Hydrogenophaga sp. SL48: one gene and its partner. The protein of the gene in region 2 interacts with the protein of the main gene of each other region in a pairwise test. Links are inferred from orthologs where the notes say so. Each region holds a gene or a part of one and is shown on either strand. Other genes may lie near its edges.

Evidence for each region.
Region 1: the proteins of zapD (region 2) and ftsZ interact in binary tests that used the Escherichia coli proteins (3 or more experiments, as listed by UniProt). The link is inferred for Hydrogenophaga sp. SL48 from one-to-one orthologs.

What each region holds. Positions count from the first base shown.
Region 1 is NZ_CP063400.1:3,764,824-3,773,902, forward strand. Bases 3,792-6,708 are described here. They hold ftsZ (cell division protein FtsZ), read right to left. Parts: upstream 5,896-6,708; coding sequence 4,687-5,895; downstream 3,792-4,686. Other genes in these bases: lpxC (UDP-3-O-acyl-N-acetylglucosamine deacetylase), read right to left, coding at 3,792-4,508; ftsA (cell division protein FtsA), read right to left, coding at 6,153-6,708. Outside these bases: IM738_RS17830 (phosphatidate cytidylyltransferase), read left to right, coding at 1-522; crossover junction endodeoxyribonuclease RuvC, read left to right, coding at 531-1,079; IM738_RS17840 (sensor histidine kinase), read left to right, coding at 1,082-3,331; IM738_RS17845 (hypothetical protein), read right to left, coding at 3,384-3,560; more of lpxC, read right to left, coding at 3,585-3,791; more of ftsA, read right to left, coding at 6,709-7,382; IM738_RS17865 (cell division protein FtsQ/DivIB), read right to left, coding at 7,396-8,190; IM738_RS17870 (D-alanine--D-alanine ligase), read right to left, coding at 8,201-9,079. UniProt on the Escherichia coli protein: Essential cell division protein that forms a contractile ring structure (Z ring) at the future cell division site. The regulation of the ring assembly controls the timing and the location of cell division.
Region 2 is NZ_CP063400.1:346,739-353,961, forward strand. What follows is about bases 1,248-4,034. They hold zapD (cell division protein ZapD), read right to left. Parts: upstream 3,126-4,034; coding sequence 2,370-3,125; downstream 1,248-2,369. Other genes in these bases: IM738_RS01625 (ATP-binding protein), read left to right, coding at 1,248-1,711; IM738_RS01630 (NUDIX domain-containing protein), read left to right, coding at 1,695-2,195; IM738_RS01635 (DNA gyrase inhibitor YacG), read right to left, coding at 2,164-2,361; coaE (dephospho-CoA kinase), read right to left, coding at 3,171-3,761; IM738_RS01650 (prepilin peptidase), read right to left, coding at 3,774-4,034. Also shown: bifunctional glutamate N-acetyltransferase/amino-acid acetyltransferase ArgJ, read left to right, coding at 1-799; more of IM738_RS01625, read left to right, coding at 833-1,247; more of IM738_RS01650, read right to left, coding at 4,035-4,625; IM738_RS01655 (type II secretion system F family protein), read right to left, coding at 4,625-5,842; type IV-A pilus assembly ATPase PilB, read right to left, coding at 5,873-7,223. UniProt on the Escherichia coli protein: Cell division factor that enhances FtsZ-ring assembly. Directly interacts with FtsZ and promotes bundling of FtsZ protofilaments, with a reduction in FtsZ GTPase activity.

The DNA of each region.
Region 1 (9,079 bases), 3.4 Mb from region 2 along the record:
CAGCGGTTTCTGGAGCGCAACGCCAAGCTGCAGTGGGGCATCATGGTCTGCGTCTACGGCATGAGCCATGTGCCGGCCCTGCTGCTGCTCAACTTCCCGCGGTTTGCCGGCAAAACCGCCTTCCTGGTGTTTTTCCTCGTGCTGGTGGTGCAGACCTGCATGCTGGTGCAGCATGTCGTGGCGTGGCGCCTGAACCGGCCGGTGGCGCCCGCCATCAGCCAGAGTTTTCAGTGGCGCAGCTGGGCCGCCGGTCTGCTGGCGGGCGGCCTGCTCGGCGCGGCCCTGGCGGGCCTCACCCCGTTCAAGCCCCTGCCCGCGCTGGCCATGGCCTTGATCGCCTGCGCCGCCGGCTCGTTCGGCCACCTGGTGATGAAAGCCATCAAGCGCGACCGTGGCATCACCCACTGGGGCTCGGCGGGCCGCTCGGTCACCGGCGCCAGCGGCCTGCTGGACCGGGTGGACGCCCTGTGTTTTGCCGCCCCGGTGTTCTTCCACTCGGTGCGCTGGAACTTCAACCTCTGAGGCACACCATGCGCATCCTCGGTATCGACCCCGGTCTGCAGTGCACCGGCTTTGGCGTGGTGGATGCCGAAGGCGCCGACCTGCACTACGTGGCCAGCGGCACGGTACAGACCAGCCCCAAGGACGGCGCGTTGCTGCCCGAGCGGCTGAAGATCCTGTTCGACGGCATCAGCGAGGTGGTGAAGCGTTACCAGCCCGAGGTCTCGGCCTGCGAGATCGTGTTCGTCAACGTCAACCCCCAGGCCACCTTGCTGCTGGGCCAGGCGCGTGGCTGCTGTTTGACCGCGCTGGTGGCCAACGGCCTGACGGTGGCGGAGTACACCGCACTCCAGCTGAAAAAAGCGGTGGTTGGTTACGGACGCGCCGACAAGGCACAGATGCAGGAGATGGTGAAGCGGCTGCTGAAGCTGCCCGGCCTGCCGGGCAAGGACGCGGCCGACGCGCTGGGTCTGTGCATCACCCACGCGCAGGTGGCGCGCTCGGTGGCGGCGATCAACAAGGTGTCGCCACTGCAGGCGCGGACGCACGCGGCCTACAAGGGCGGGCGGAGCTACTGAACATGAAGCTGGCGCCACGCCGCACCCTCAGCCTCAGTGCCTGGCTCGCGCTGGCATTCACCCTCCTGTCGGTGCTGCTCACCCTGCTGCTGACGCTGCTGAGCGACCGCACGGCCAGCACGCAGGTGCGCGCGAACATCGGGTCCAACCTCGCGGAGCTCGCCAACCAGACCGTCAGCCGCCTGGACCACGCCATGTTCGAACGCTACCGAGAGGTGCAACTCATGGCCCTCCGGCTCGGCGACGCACCCGACCTGGTTGAGGTTCGAACCGAAATCGACCGCTTGCAGCAGAGCTATCCCACCTACGCCTGGATCGGCGTGACCGATCCCGCCGGCAAGGTGCTGGTGGCGACGCGCAACATGCTGGAGGGCGTCGATGTCTCGGCGCGGCCGTGGTTTGGCAATGCCCTGCGGGACAAGCCCATGGGCGACGTGCATGAGGCCCAGCTGCTGGGCCAGCTGTTGGGCAGCGCGGATGTCGAACCGCTGCGCTTGGTCGATATCGCTTTTCCCCTGCGCAGCGCACAGGGCCAGTTCAGGGGCGTGCTGGGCGTGCACCTGTCATGGCAATGGGCCCGCGACATCAAACAGGCGATCTTCGTCTCCGTCGGGCGCAGCCGCACCGTCGATCCGCTGATCGTTTCATCGGCGGGCATGGTGTTGCTCGGACCGCCCGATGTGCAGGGCAGCATGCTCAGACTGCCCAGCCTGGATGCCGCTGGACGCGGAGACAACGGCTACGTGCGCGAAACCTGGCCCGACGGCAAGGACTACCTGGTCGGGTACAGCGGCGACCGCGGCGTCAATGCCTACCCCGGTCTGGGCTGGCGTGTGCTGGTCCGCCAGGACCTCAGCGAGGCCTACGCACCGGTCAACCAGCTGCATCTGCGGGTGCTGGTCGGCGGCTTGCTGGCGGCCGTGCTGTTTTCGCTGCTGGGCTGGGGGGTCGCCCGCCTGATCACCCGCCCCTTGCTGGACCTCACCGATGTCGCCCGCGGCATCGAAGCCGGCTATGCGGTGAAGGCGCCGTCGGCCAATGCCTACGCCGAGGTGTCGATTCTGGGCAAGGCCTTCAACTCGCTGGTGAAGAAGCTGCAGGACAACGAGTCCGAGGTGCGCCAGCTCAACGTGTCGCTGGAGCGCCGGGTGCATGAGCGCACTGCCGAGATGCAGGACGCCCTGGAACGGTCCATCGCCAGTGAAGAGCGCATGCAGATGGTGATCGAGACCGCGCAGGACCCGTTCATCGGCATGGACTTCCATGGCCGCATCACCGAATGGAACACACAGGCCGAGCAGCTGTTTGGCTGGAAGCGCGATGACGTGCTGGGCAAGTCATTGGCCCACCTCATCATCCCCGAGCGCCACCAGACCGCCTTCGTCCAGGCCTTGGCGCACTACCTGAGCACCGGGCAGGCGCCCTTCGAGGGCAAGCTGCTTGAGCGCACCGTGAGGGACCGCCGGGGCCGTGAGATCCCCGCGGAAATGAAGATCGGCCTGATCGACACCGGTGGCGTGCAGCTGTTCAGCGCTTTCGTGCACAACATCTCTGAGCGCAAGGAAATGCAGCGCCTCAAGAGCGAGTTCATCTCCACCGTCTCGCACGAACTTCGCACGCCGCTGACCTCGATCTACGTCACGCTGAGCATGCTCGGATCGGGGAGGGTCGGGGAGTTGTCGGCCGACGTGCAGGAGCTCATGAAGATTTCCCTCCAGAACTGTGAACGCCTGATCCGCCTGATCAACGACGTGATCGACGTGGAGAAGATGGACTCGCAGCAATTCACCTACGACATGAAGCGCCAGCCCCTGCGGCCGCTGGTCGAGACCGCCATCCGGGACACGCAGTCCTTTGCCGACAGCTTCGGCGTGCGCTTCCAGTTCGACGTGATCGACGACGGTGAGGTGATGGCCGATGGCGACCGCATCGTGCAGGTCGTGAGCAACCTGCTGTCCAACGCGGCGAAGTTCTCACCCCCTGGGGGGCTGGTTCAGGTGATGTTGAGCGCCAACGCCCAGCGGGTGCGCCTGGGGGTGATCGACCGCGGGCCGGGCGTGCCCGCCAAGTTCCGGGACCAGGTGTTCGAGCGTTTCGCCCAGGCCGACGGCTTGGATCGCCGGCAGAAGGGCGGCACCGGACTGGGCCTGAACATCTGCCGCACCATCGTCAAGGAGCACGGCGGCGAGATCGGTTTCGACAGCGAAGAAGGTGTGCGCACCGAATTCCACGTCGAACTGCCTCGCGCCTGACCGATCAGCTGCGCGCGTTCCCCGCCGGATGGTCTTGGGGCCGTTCAGTGCTTCAGAGCAGGCGCTCAAGCACGAGGATGCCGAAGAACCCCAGCGCAGCAAACAGCGCCACCTTGAGAACCACCCAGCCCCAATGCAGGTAGCGCGGGTTTCGGGTCACGGCGTAGGCCGCGAAGCACACGCCCGAGACGATCAGCAGCAGGACCAGCGCGAAGCGCAGCAGCAGCATGGTGGGTGACCGGCGTGGGTGCGCTCACCAGGCCGGTGCCAGCTGCGCGAAACCACTGGGGGCCTCGCGCTCGTGTTCGAAGCTCACCACCTCGTAAGCCTCGGGCAGCGCCAGCAAAGCGCGCAACAGGAGGTTGTTCATCGCATGGCCGCTGCGGAAGGCGCTGTAGGCGGCCAGCAGCGGCTTGCCGATGATGTAGAGGTCACCGATGGCGTCCAGGATCTTGTGCTTGACGAACTCGTCCTGGTACCGCAGGCCGTCGGCGTTGAGCACCTTCACATCGTCCATCACGATGGCGTTGTCCAGCCCCCCGCCGAGCGCCAGCCCGTGGGACCGCATCATCTCGACATCGCGGGTGAAACCGAAGGTGCGGGCCCGGGCGATCTCGCGCGCATAACGTCCGCTGCCCATGTCGAACTCCACGCGCTGGCCGCTGGAATTCACCGCCGGGTGGTCGAACTCGATCTCGAAGGCCAGCTTGTAGCCATGGAACGGGTCCAGCCGCGCCCATTTGAGCGTGCGGCCCTCACCCTCGCGCACCTCCACCGGCCGTTTGAGCCGGATGAAGCGCTTGGGCGCCTTCTGCATGGCGATGCCGGCGCTCTGAAGCAGGTAAACGAACGAGGCCGAGGAGCCATCCAGGATCGGAACCTCTTCGGCCGTGATGTCCACGTACAGGTTGTCCAGCCCCAGCCCGGCGGCGGCACTCATGATGTGCTCGATGGTCTGCACCTTCACGCCACCGTTGGAGATGGTCGATGCCATGCGCGTGTCGGACACGGCGTCGGCGTTCACCGGAATCTCCACCGGCTCGGGCAGATCGACGCGGCGGAACACGATGCCGGTGTCGGGCGCGGCCGGCCGCAGCGTCAGCTCCACGCGCTGACCGCTGTGCAGACCGACGCCAACGGCTTTGGTGAGAGATTTCAGGGTGCGTTGAGCAAGCATCCGGTGATTTTAAGTTTCGCGGGCGAAAACGCGCTGACCAGAAAAACTATCCCGGCGATTGCCCCCAAACGCTTCGCCAGCAGTGCCCCTTCGGGAACACCGCAGAACCGGCTTCGCCGGGCCGCAGGTGTTGCCCACTGGGGGGTGACGCCGCAGGCGGCGCGGGGGGGGCACCTGCTCAATCTGCCTGCTTGCGCAGGAAAGCCGGGATCTCGAAGTCGTCCATGCCGCCCGACGCCAGCGCGTCCACCTTGGCCGCCGCCTGGGTGCGGTTGGTGCGCCACACGCTGGGCACGGCCATGGAGTGGTAGTCGGGCTGGCTGGCGCCTGACGTGCCCACGGGTGTGTTCATCGTCGGCACGTTGAACGGCGTGTTGTCGGTGCCGGTGCGCAGCACCTGCAGCGGGGGCGCGGTGCGGCGGACGCCCTGGCGGCTCAGGCCGGTGGCGACCACGGTGACGCGCATCTCGTCGCCCAGCTCGTCGTCGTAGGCTGCGCCGTAGATCACGTGCGCGTCCGGCGAAGCGTAGGCGCGGATCGTGTTCATGGCCAGCTTGGATTCCGACAGCTTGAGCGAACCCTTGGCGGCGGTGACCAGCACCAGCACACCCTTGGCGCCCGAGAGGTCGATGCCTTCCAGCAACGGGCAGGCCACGGCCTGCTCGGCGGCAATGCGTGCGCGGTCGGGGCCGGCGGCCACGGCGGTGCCCATCATGGCCTTGCCGGGTTCGCCCATCACGGTGCGCACGTCTTCGAAGTCGACGTTCACGTTGCCGTACTCGTTGATGATCTCGGCAATGCCGCCCACCGCGTTTTTCAACACGTCGTTGGCATGGGCGAAGGCATCGTCCTGTGTCACGTCGTCGCCCAGCACTTCAAGCAACTTGTCGTTGAGCACCACGATCAGCGAGTCCACATTGGCTTCGAGTTCGGCCAGGCCCGCATCGGCGTTCTGCATGCGCTTGCCGCCTTCGAAGTCGAAGGGTTTGGTGACCACGCCCACGGTCAGGATGCCCATTTCCTTGGCCACGCGGGCGATCACGGGGGCGGCGCCGGTGCCGGTGCCGCCGCCCATGCCGGCGGTGATGAAGAGCATGTGCGCGCCGTCGATGGCGGTGCGGATTTCGTCGATCGCGAGTTCGGCGGCCTCGCGGCCCTTCTCGGGCTTGCTGCCCGCGCCCAGGCCGCTCGCACCGAGCTGGATGGTGCGGCCGGCAGCGCTGCGGGTGAGCGCCTGCGCATCGGTGTTGGCGCAGATGAACTCCACGCCCTGCACGTGGCGGGAAATCATGTGGTCCACCGCGTTGCCACCACCACCACCCACGCCGATCACCTTGATCTGCGTGCCTGCGTTGAATTCCTCGACTTCAATCATTTCGATGCTCATGTTGCTCTCCTGGGTGTGCCCTTGACCGCTGGGTGCCGGGCGTTGTTTCAATTCAAAAATCGGATTCGGTTCGTTGTGCTGTGAGGCGCCTCAGCCAGGCGGTCCGGTGCAATCGGTGCATCGGGATCGACATTTCGGTCGGGTGAGGGGGCGCAACGACCAGGGCACCGTCGAACTGGCTTTGCCAGGCGACCAGTGCCGCCCCCTTGAGGGGGTGACGCGCTGCAGGCGCGGCGCAGGGGTGATCAGTCGATTCATCAGAATGTCCCCACAAACCAGTTTTTCATGCGGTCCAGCGCGCTCTGCATGGAGCCCGCCTTCTGCGCCACCTTGTGCCCGCGCACCCGGGCGATCCGTGCCTCTTCCAGCAGGCCCATGACCGTCGCCGCGCGCGGCTGGGCCACCATGTCGGACAGCGCCGAGGCGTAGTGCGGCATGCCCCGGCGAACGGGCTTGAGGAAGATGTCCTCGCCCAGCTCGACCATGCCCGGCATGACCGCGCTGCCGCCCGTGAGCACGATGCCCGACGACAGCACCTCTTCGAAACCCGAGTCGCGGATCACCTGCTGCACCAGCGCAAAGATCTCTTCCACCCGGGGCTCGATCACGCCCGCCAGCGCCTGGCGGCTGAGCATGCGCGGGCCGCGGTCGCCCAGGCCGGGCACTTCCACCTGCTGGTCCGGGTCGGCCAGCAACTGCTTGGCGCAGCCGTGTTCGACCTTGATGTCTTCGGCGTCCTTGGTGGGCGTGCGCAGCGCCATGGCGATGTCGCTGGTGATCAGGTCGCCCGCGATCGGGATCACCGCCGTGTGGCGGATCGCGCCGCCGGCGAAGATCGCCACGTCGGTGGTGCCCGCGCCGATGTCCACCAGCGCCACGCCCAGTTCCTTTTCGTCGTCGGTCAGCACCGCCTGGCTGGAGGCCAGCGGGTTGAGCATGAGCTGGTCCACCTCCAGGCCGCAGCGGCGCACGCACTTGATGATGTTTTCGGCCGCGCTCTGCGCGCCAGTGACGATGTGCACCTTGGCTTCGAGCCGGATGCCGCTCATGCCGATGGGCTCTTTCACCTCCTGGCCGTCGATCACGAACTCCTGCGGCTCGACCAGCAGCAGGCGCTGGTCGGTGGAGATGTTGATGGCCTTGGCGGTCTCGATCACGCGCGCCACGTCGGCCTGGGTCACCTCGCGGTCCTTGATCGCCACCATGCCGCTGCTGTTGATGCCGCGGATGTGGCTGCCGGTGATGCCGGTGTAGACGCGGGCGATGCGGCAGTCGGCCATCAGCTCGGCCTCTTTCAGCGCCTGCTGGATGCTCTGCACGGTGGCGTCGATGTTGACGACCACGCCGCGCTTGAGGCCGTGGCTGGCGGACACACCCAGACCGGCGAGCTTGAGCTCGCCCGTGGTCTGGACCTCGGCCACCACCACCATGATCTTGGCGGTGCCAATGTCCAGTCCCACCACCAAATCCTTGTATTCCTTGGCCATGATCGTTTTCTGTTCAGCGGGTTGGTGTTGGTTTCTTGGGGTCGTCTTCGGTCACCGTGGTCACGCCCTGCACACGCAGCGCGTAGCCATTGGGGTAACGCAGGTCCACGGTCTGCAGCGCACCGGGGTAGCGCTGGGTCAGCTGGCCCAGGGTGGCGGTGAAGCGGCGGGTGCGCTCCAGCAGGTCTTCGGGCGTGCCGCGGCCCAGCTCGATGCGGGCGCCGTTGTCGAGCTCGGCGCGCCAGTTGCCGCGCTCGTTGAGCTCCAGCCGCACCAGGCCCATCTCCAGCCGGCCCAGTTCGGCCGACAGCGTCTGGTACAGCGCCCACACCTGTGGCGCCTGCTCCACCGGACCGGCCAGCTCGGGCAGGCCGTCGCCATCGTCGGGGCTCGCCTCGAACACCTCGCCCAGGCGGCTGACCAGTTGGCCCGACCCGGCCTGGCCCCACCACGCCACCGCCTGGTGCTCTTCCAGCGTGACCCGCAGGCGGTTCGGAAACTCGCGCTGCACCCGCGCCTCGCGCACCCAGGGCACGGTCTGGAACAGGGCCCGCACCAGCTGCAGGTCGACGGTGAGGAAGCTGGCGCTCAGCTGCTTGCGCATCTGGGCGGCGAGCTGGGCGCGCAGCCCCACCGCGTTCTGGTGAGACACCTCGCCCTGCACGGTGATGGCGCGCAGGTTCCAGACCGGATGGCGGGCGATCCAGGTGCCGACCACCCCCAGGCACAGGACGGCAAACACCATCACCAGGCCACGGGTGGCCAGGGTCATGAGCTTGATGTCAAGGGGCAGATCGGCGCGGTCCATGGGGTGGGTCTCAGCCGGGTCGGGCCGGGTTGTCCAGCGAGGCGCTGGCGAGCAGCGTGAAGCACAGGTCTTCGTACGACAGGCCGGCCGCGCGCGCCGACATGGGCACCAGCGAATGGCCGGTCATGCCGGGCGAGGTGTTGATCTCCAGCAGGTAGGGCTTGCGGGTCTTCGCGTCAATCATCACGTCGGCGCGCGCCCAGCCGCGGCAGTCCAGCGTGAGGAAGGCCTGCAGCACCAGCGCCTGGATGGCGGCCTCCTCGCCCTCGGGCAGGCCGCAGGGCACGAGGTATTTCGTGTCGTCGGTGAAGTACTTGTGCTGGTAGTCGTAGTTGCCGTCGGGCGCCACGATGCGGATCACCGGCAGGGCGCGGGCTTCCGAGCCGGTGCCGAGCACGGGGATCGTCACCTCGTCGCCGGCGATGAACTGCTCGCACATCACCATCGGGTCCTGGCCCGAGGCGAGCGCGTAGGCGGCGTCGCACTGTTCCAGCGTGGTGACCTTGGTCAGCCCGATGGTGGAGCCCTCGCGCACGGGCTTGACGATCATGGGCGAGCCCAGCGCGGCGAACGCGGCGCGGGTGTCGGCGGCGCTCTTCACCTGGCGCCAGGCCGGGGTGCTCAGGCCTTCGGCGATCCAGATGCGCTTGGTCATGAGCTTGTCCATGGCCACGGCCGAGGCCATGACGCCGGGGCCGGTGTAGGGAATGCCCATCAGTTCCATCGCGCCCTGCACCGTGCCGTCTTCGCCGAAACGGCCGTGCAGCGCGATGAAGCAGCGGTCGAAGCCCTCGCGCTTGAGCTCGGACAGATCGCGCTCGGCCGGGTCGAACGCGTGGGCGTCCACCCCCTTGCTTTTCAACGCCGCCAGCACGCCGCTGCCCGACAT
Region 2 (7,223 bases):
TGCTCAATGGCTCAAGGCAGCCGAGGGCATCATGACCACAGACACCTTGCCCAAAGCCATCAGCCGCCGTGTGAGCTTGGGTGGCAAGACCGTGTCCATGAGTGGAATGGCCAAGGGCGCAGGCATGATCCGGCCCAACATGGCGACCATGCTGGGCTACGTGGCGACCGACGCGGCCGTTTCTCCCTCGATCATGAACACGCTGGCCAAGCGCCTGGCCGATGTGTCCTTCAACCGCGTGACCGTGGACGGGGACACGTCCACCAACGATTCTTTTGTCGTTGTTGCTACGGGCAAAGCGGGCAACGACCCGGTGACAGACCTGGACAGCGCGGATGGACAGGCGCTGCTACTGGCGCTCACGGAAGTGGCCCAGTTCCTTGCCCACGCCATCGTGCGAGATGGCGAAGGCGCCACCAAGTTCATCACGGTGCGCGTCGAAGGTGGGCAGAACAGCGAGGAATGCCTCAAGGCCGCCTATGCCGTGGCCCACTCCCCGCTGGTGAAGACTGCGTTTTTTGCCAGTGATCCGAACCTCGGCCGTATCCTGGCGGCCGTGGGTTATGCGGGCATCGCCGATCTGGACGCGACGAAGATCGAGTTGCACTTGGGCGATGTGCATGTGGTCCGAAAAGGGGGGCGCCACCCCGACTATCGCGAAGAAGATGGCCAGCGCGTGATGAAGGCGGCGGAGATCCTGGTGCGCATCGGGCTTGGACGGGGCGACATCACCGAGACGGTCTGGACCTGCGACTTCAGCCACGACTACGTGACCATCAACGCCGACTACCGGTCCTGAGCCCAGGCTGGCTGGCCTTCGAGGATGCTGCAGATGAACGAACATGTCGAACGGCTCATTCAGCGGGCCGAACACCTGATTGAACGCATCGAGTCGGTGCTGCCCCAGCCGCTGGGTGCGCCTGACTGGTCTGCATCAATCGCCTTTCGCTATCGCAAACGCAGCAGCGGGCATGGCGCTCTGGAGCCGGTCCGGCACGTGGCGGAGATCAACTTGGCCGACCTCCAGGAGATTGACGGGCAGAAAGACAAGATCCAGCGCAACACGCTGCAGTTTGTGAAGGGCCTGCCCGCCAACAACGTCTTGCTTACCGGTGCACGGGGTACCGGAAAATCGTCGCTGGTCAAGGCTTGCTTGCACGAGTACGCGTCTCAAGGGTTGCGACTGATCGAGGTAGACAAGGGCGATCTGGTTGATTTGCCCGATATTGTCGATGTGGTGGCCGATCGGCCCGAGCGCTTCATCGTGTTTTGCGATGACCTCAGTTTTGAGGACGGCGAGGCGGGCTACAAGGCGCTGAAATCCGTGCTGGATGGTTCGGTGTCCGCCGCCGGGGACAACGTGCTGATCTATGCGACCAGCAACCGCCGTCATCTGCTGCCCGAGTACATGAAGGAAAACCTCAGCTACACGCACACACCCGACGGTGAAGTGCACCCGGGCGAGGTGGTAGAAGAAAAAATCTCGTTGTCCGAACGGTTCGGCCTGTGGGTCAGCTTCTATCCGTTCAGCCAGGACGAGTACCTCGCCATCGTGCGGCAATGGCTGTCGTCATTCGGCGTCCCTGCCGCCGACATCGATGCGGCGCGTCCTCAGGCCCTTGTGTGGGCGCTGGAGCGTGGTTCGCGCAGCGGTCGTGTGGCCTACCAGTTTGCACGTGATTACGCTGGCTCCCATGGCACGGGCACCTGAGCGCGAAACACTGGTGGTGGACGGCGGCGGCGCAGAGCCGGAGGGCGGCCAACGCCCCGTGACCGAGGTGGCGGTGGGCGTGCTCATTGCCCCTGATGGACGTTTTCTGCTCACATCGCGCCCTGAAGGCAAAGCCTACGCGGGTTACTGGGAGTTTCCTGGAGGCAAGCTGGAAGCTGGCGAAACGATCGAGCAGGCGCTGCGGCGCGAGTTGCAAGAGGAAATTGGCGTCACGATCGGACAGCCCCACCTTTGGAAGACCTCCATGGTGGACTACCCTCACGCGCTGGTGCGGTTGCACTTCTGCAAGGTTTTCACCTGGGAAGGTGCGTTGCAGATGCATGAAGGCCAGCGGTACGGTTGGGAACGGCTTCCTGTGAGTTGTGAGCCGGTGTTGCCTGGCACGGTGCCTGTGCTGGCGTGGCTCAGCGATGAAATGGGGGCTGACGAAATCAGCTCTTCTCGAAATCAGGATCGCTGTTGATTTCGTGCTCGGGCAGCGAAAACCGTTCGCTGGCCCATGCGCCGAGGTCCAGGTTTTTGCAGCGATCGCTGCAAAATGGTCGATAGGGGTTGGATGGCGCGTAGACGCTCTGACCGCCGCAGGCGGGGCAGCGGACACGTTTCGGGGGAACGTCCGGCGCGTTCATCCTCGGGTTCAAATGCAGAGCGTCAGCTCGAACGCTGCGTCATCCGGTGCCGGGTGCAGCCGCTCGTCGTCGCCCTGGCGCAGCAGTCGCACCGACAGCATCAGCCGATTGCCACTGATTTCAGGTATCAATCCCAGAAGAGGATCAATGGCCAGACGCAGCAACTGGTAGGTCCGGCCTTGTGGCAGGTTCTGTTGAAACTGTCCGCCGGGCGCAATCACCTTGTGGGGAGAGCCTGAGTCCCGCATCATCTTCATCAACAGGGAGATGGCCTCAGCCAAGGGCACCAATGTCTGGGACCAACGCTGCAGATCGGCCTGGCGGTGTTGCACAGGGCGATGCTGCCAATGGAAATAGGCGGGGAGATCGAACTCACAAGTGCCGCCAGGGATGCCGATGCGACTGCGTATGGCCATCAACCAGTCGTTCTCGGTGAGCGACTGGCCCGTTTTGCCTGCCAGACCGCTGAGTTGAGCGAAGCAGGCATCCAGCTGTCCGATGACCTCATCGAGCACACGCTCCGAAATGGCAGGGTTGCCTCGATAGCTGTTGAGTTGAAGGCGGTGGCGGTCGATGTCTTTCAGAACGTCTGACTTCATGTCTGCACGCGCGGCCACATCCATGACTTCAAAGATGGTTTGGATGGCGAAGTGATGGTCGAGTGGGCTCGATCGGGCCATCAGTTCAGCGAGCCGTGCAAACAGTTGCTCCAGCCGAAGATAGGTCCGAACGCGTTCGTTGAAGGGATATTCGTACAGGATCACGGCGGCGGCGGTTCGCGGAGAAAAGCGTCGTTCATTGGAGGGGCATCATAGCCCCAACCGGGCGGCCATTCGCTGCACCTCATGACGAAGGACCTGCAAGTCCACGCCGTCGTTCCACAGCACCCCATCTGCGGCCGCCAGTCGGTGTTCACGCGCGCTCTGTTGGCGAATGACCGCTTCAACTGCGACTCTTTCCCAGCCGTTGCGCGCTTGTACACGTCGGATTTGCGTTTCTTCAGTGCAGTCGACGATCAGGATGCGGTCCAGTTGATGGCGCCAATGTGGCGACTCCACCAACAGGGGTATGTCGAACACCAGGCACGGTGATTGGGCCAAGTCTGATTGCCGACGGATCTCTTGTTGGACCAGCGGATGAACGATCGCCTCCAGCGCTTGCCGAGCTTCGGGATGGGCAAAAACGTGTTCGCGCATGCGGTTGCGGTCCATGGCGCCCGCAGGTGTCACGAAGTGGGGGCCAAACTGGCGGGCGATGGCTGGCATGGCCGAGCCGTTGGCCAAGGTGCATTGGCGGGAGATGGCATCCGCGTCGATCAGCGCGGCACCCAGGCTCTGCAACTCACGAGCAACGGTGCTTTTCCCGCTGCCAACACCCCCGGTGAGTCCCAAGCGCAGCACTGGACCACTCCGTCAAAGACCGATCACGGCCAGGATGGATTGCGGACCGAACAACAGGGACGTCAGCCCCGCCAACGCCAGAAAGGGACCGAAGGGCAGGTACCCGCCCTCTCGGAGCTGGGCAAACACCTTCATGCCAATGCCGATGACCGCACCAATCAGCGATGCCATGAGAATGATGGGAATCAACGCCTGCCAGCCAAACCAAGCTCCCAGCGCCGCAAACAGTTTGAAGTCGCCATAGCCCATGCCTTCCTTGCCCGTGGCAAGCTTGAAGCCCCAATACACCAGCCACAGTGACAGGTATCCCGCGACAGCACCCCACAGGGCATCAGGGAGGGGTGTCTCTGTGATGCGTGTTGCAGCTGCACACAAACCCGCCCACAGCAATGGCAGTGTGATGTCATCAGGCAGCAGCGTCGTGTCCCAGTCAATCCAAGCCAAGGTCAGGATCGCGGCCGCAAAGCCGCACCATGCCAGCGCCGTCCCGTCCAGTCCCCAGGTCCAGCCACACCAGGCGAAGAAGGCGCCATTGACGAGCTCGATCAAGGGGTAACGTGGGCTGATCGGCGCGCGGCAGTGGGAGCATTTGCCGCCCAACACCAGGTAGCTGGCCACAGGGATGTTCTCGAACCAGCGAATCTGGTGACTGCAATGGGGGCAGCGAGACCTTGGCACCATCAAGTTGAATGGAGTTTTCCCCGCCTCCTCCAGCGGTGCGGTGCCCTGGAGCTCGGCACACTCGGCCGCCCACCGCATCTCCATCATCTTGGGCAGACGGTGGATGACCACGTTCAGGAAGCTTCCAATCAACAGCCCCAACACGCCGAGAACCGACGCGTCGAGCAGGCTCGCAGCGCTGATCAAACCACCTGGCCCAGCTTGAAGATGGGCAGATACATCGAAACCACAATCCCACCGATGATGGTGCCCAGAATCACGATGATGATGGGCTCCATCAGGCTGGAGAGACCGGCCACCATGTCATCGACTTCGGCTTCGTAAAAATCGGCCGCCTTGCCGAGCATGTGATCGATCGAGCCCGACTCTTCACCGATCGCGCACATCTGCAGCACCATGGAGGGAAACAGATTGACGTTGCTCATGGCATTGGTGAGGCTGGTGCCGGTAGAGACCTCTTGCTGAATTCTTTCGGTGGCCTTCGCATACACCGAGTTGCCCGACGCCCCACCCACAGAATCCAGGGCCTCAACCAATGGCACACCAGCGGCAAACATGGTGGAAAGGGTGCGTGTCCACCTGGCGATCACCGACTTTTCCACGAGCGAACCAAAAATCGGCATTCTCAACATCAATCGGTCCATGAACATTTGGACTTTTTCATTCCGCCTCCAGGCTTGCATGAAAAAGTAGATGCCGCCACCCAGGCCACCAAAAATGAGCCACCAGTATTCGGTGAAAAACTCGCTCATTGCGATCACAAACAGCGTGGGTGCCGGCAGATCGGCGCCGAACGAGGTGAACACCTGTTTGAAAGACGGGATCACGAAAATCATGATCACCGCAACGACCACAAAAGCCACGATGATCACAGCCACCGGGTACATGAGCGCCGACTTGATCTTTGACTTGATCGCCTCGGTTTTTTCCATGTAGACAGCGAGCCTGTCCAGCAATTCTTCAAGGATACCGGCGGCTTCCCCTGCTTCCACCAGGTTGCAATAGAGGCTGTCGAAGTACAGCGGATTTTTCCTGAATGCAGCGCTCAGCGAGGTGCCGGTTTCCACGTCGGACCGAATGTCGTTGAGCAGCTTGGACACGCTGGGATTGGGGTTCCCGCGTCCCACGATATCGAATGCCTGCAGAAGCGGGACACCGGCCTTCATCATGGTGGCGAGCTGCCTCGTGAAAATGGCGATGTCCTTGGGCTTGATGCGCTTGCCCGAACTCATGCGACGCTTTTTGACCTTGGTCGCGACAATGCCTTGCCTGCGCAGCGCCGCAGAAACCTGGTTCTCACCCACGGCACGCGTCTCGCCCCGGACCGGTTTGCCGTTGCGGTCCTTGCCTTCCCATACGAAAACGAAGTCCTTGGTGGTTTTGCTAGCTGCGGTTGCCATGTGATCCTCGGGTTCTGGGCCGGATAGGGCTTACTCGTTGGTGACGCTCAGCACTTCTTCCAGCGAAGTCATGCCTTGCCTGACCTTGAGAAGGCCCGACTCACGCAAGGTCCGGACACCTTCCCGCGTGGCCTGTTGCGCGATGTCAAGCGCGCTGCCGCCTTTAAGAATGATTCTTTGAATTTCCTCAGAGATCGGCATCACCTGGTAGATGCCGACCCGGCCCTTGTAGCCATTGTTGCAAGCAGAACATCCCACAGGCTTATAGGGGGTCCAGCTGCCATCCAGCTCTTCGGCCTTGAAACCGGCGTCCAGCAAGGCTTTTCGAGGCACATCCAGCGTCGTTTTGCAGTTCGGGCACAGTCGGCGTGCCAGTCGCTGTGCGGTGATGAGGATCACACTGGAAGCAATGTTGAACGTGGGGATGCCCATGTTCATCATTCGCGTCAACGTGGTGGGGGCGTCATTGGTGTGAAGTGTCGACAGCACCATGTGACCGGTCTGCGCGGCCTTGATGGAAATATCGGCGGTTTCCAAGTCACGAATTTCACCCACCATGATCACATCTGGATCCTGGCGCAAGAAAGCTTTGAGGGCGGCAGCAAACGTCAGCCCAGCCTTTTCATTGACGTTGACCTGGTTGACCCCGGGCAGGTTGATTTCCGAAGGGTCTTCCGCCGTGGAGATGTTGATGCCCGGCTTGTTCAGCAGGTTCAGGCAGGTGTAGAGTGAAACGGTTTTTCCGGAACCGGTGGGTCCCGTCACCAGAACCATGCCATAGGGTCTCGAAATGGCGCTCAGCAACCGTTCTTTCTCTTCGGGCTCATAACCCAGGGCATCAATGCCCACCTTGGCGCTGCTCGGATCCAGGATACGGATCACGATCTTCTCGCCGAACAGCGTCGGCAGCGTGCTGACACGAAAATCGATCACACGCTCAGGCCCCACCTTGAGCTTCATGCGGCCATCCTGTGGCACCCGCTTTTCGGAGATGTCCATACGAGAAATCACCTTGATGCGGGAGGCCAGCTTGTCCTTGATCGCGATCGGCGGAGACGCGATTTCCCTCAGCTCTCCGTCCACGCGAAAGCGCACACGGTAGGTGTGTTCGTAGGGCTCAAAATGAAGGTCGGACGCGCGCATGTTGAACGCATCCAGCAGCATCTTGTGAAGAAACTTGACGACTGGTGCGTCATCAACCTCCGACACCGCATTCTTTTCAGGAGCATCCTGTGCATCAATGGGGATGTCATCGAACTCGAAATCGCCGCCAACGATGTTATCCATCGCTTCATTGGCGGTCGTCGACTGGCTCTCCACCAGCTTGCTCAGCTTGTCGTATTCGGCAATGACCCAGTCAACGCCCAACTGGGTGGCGAAC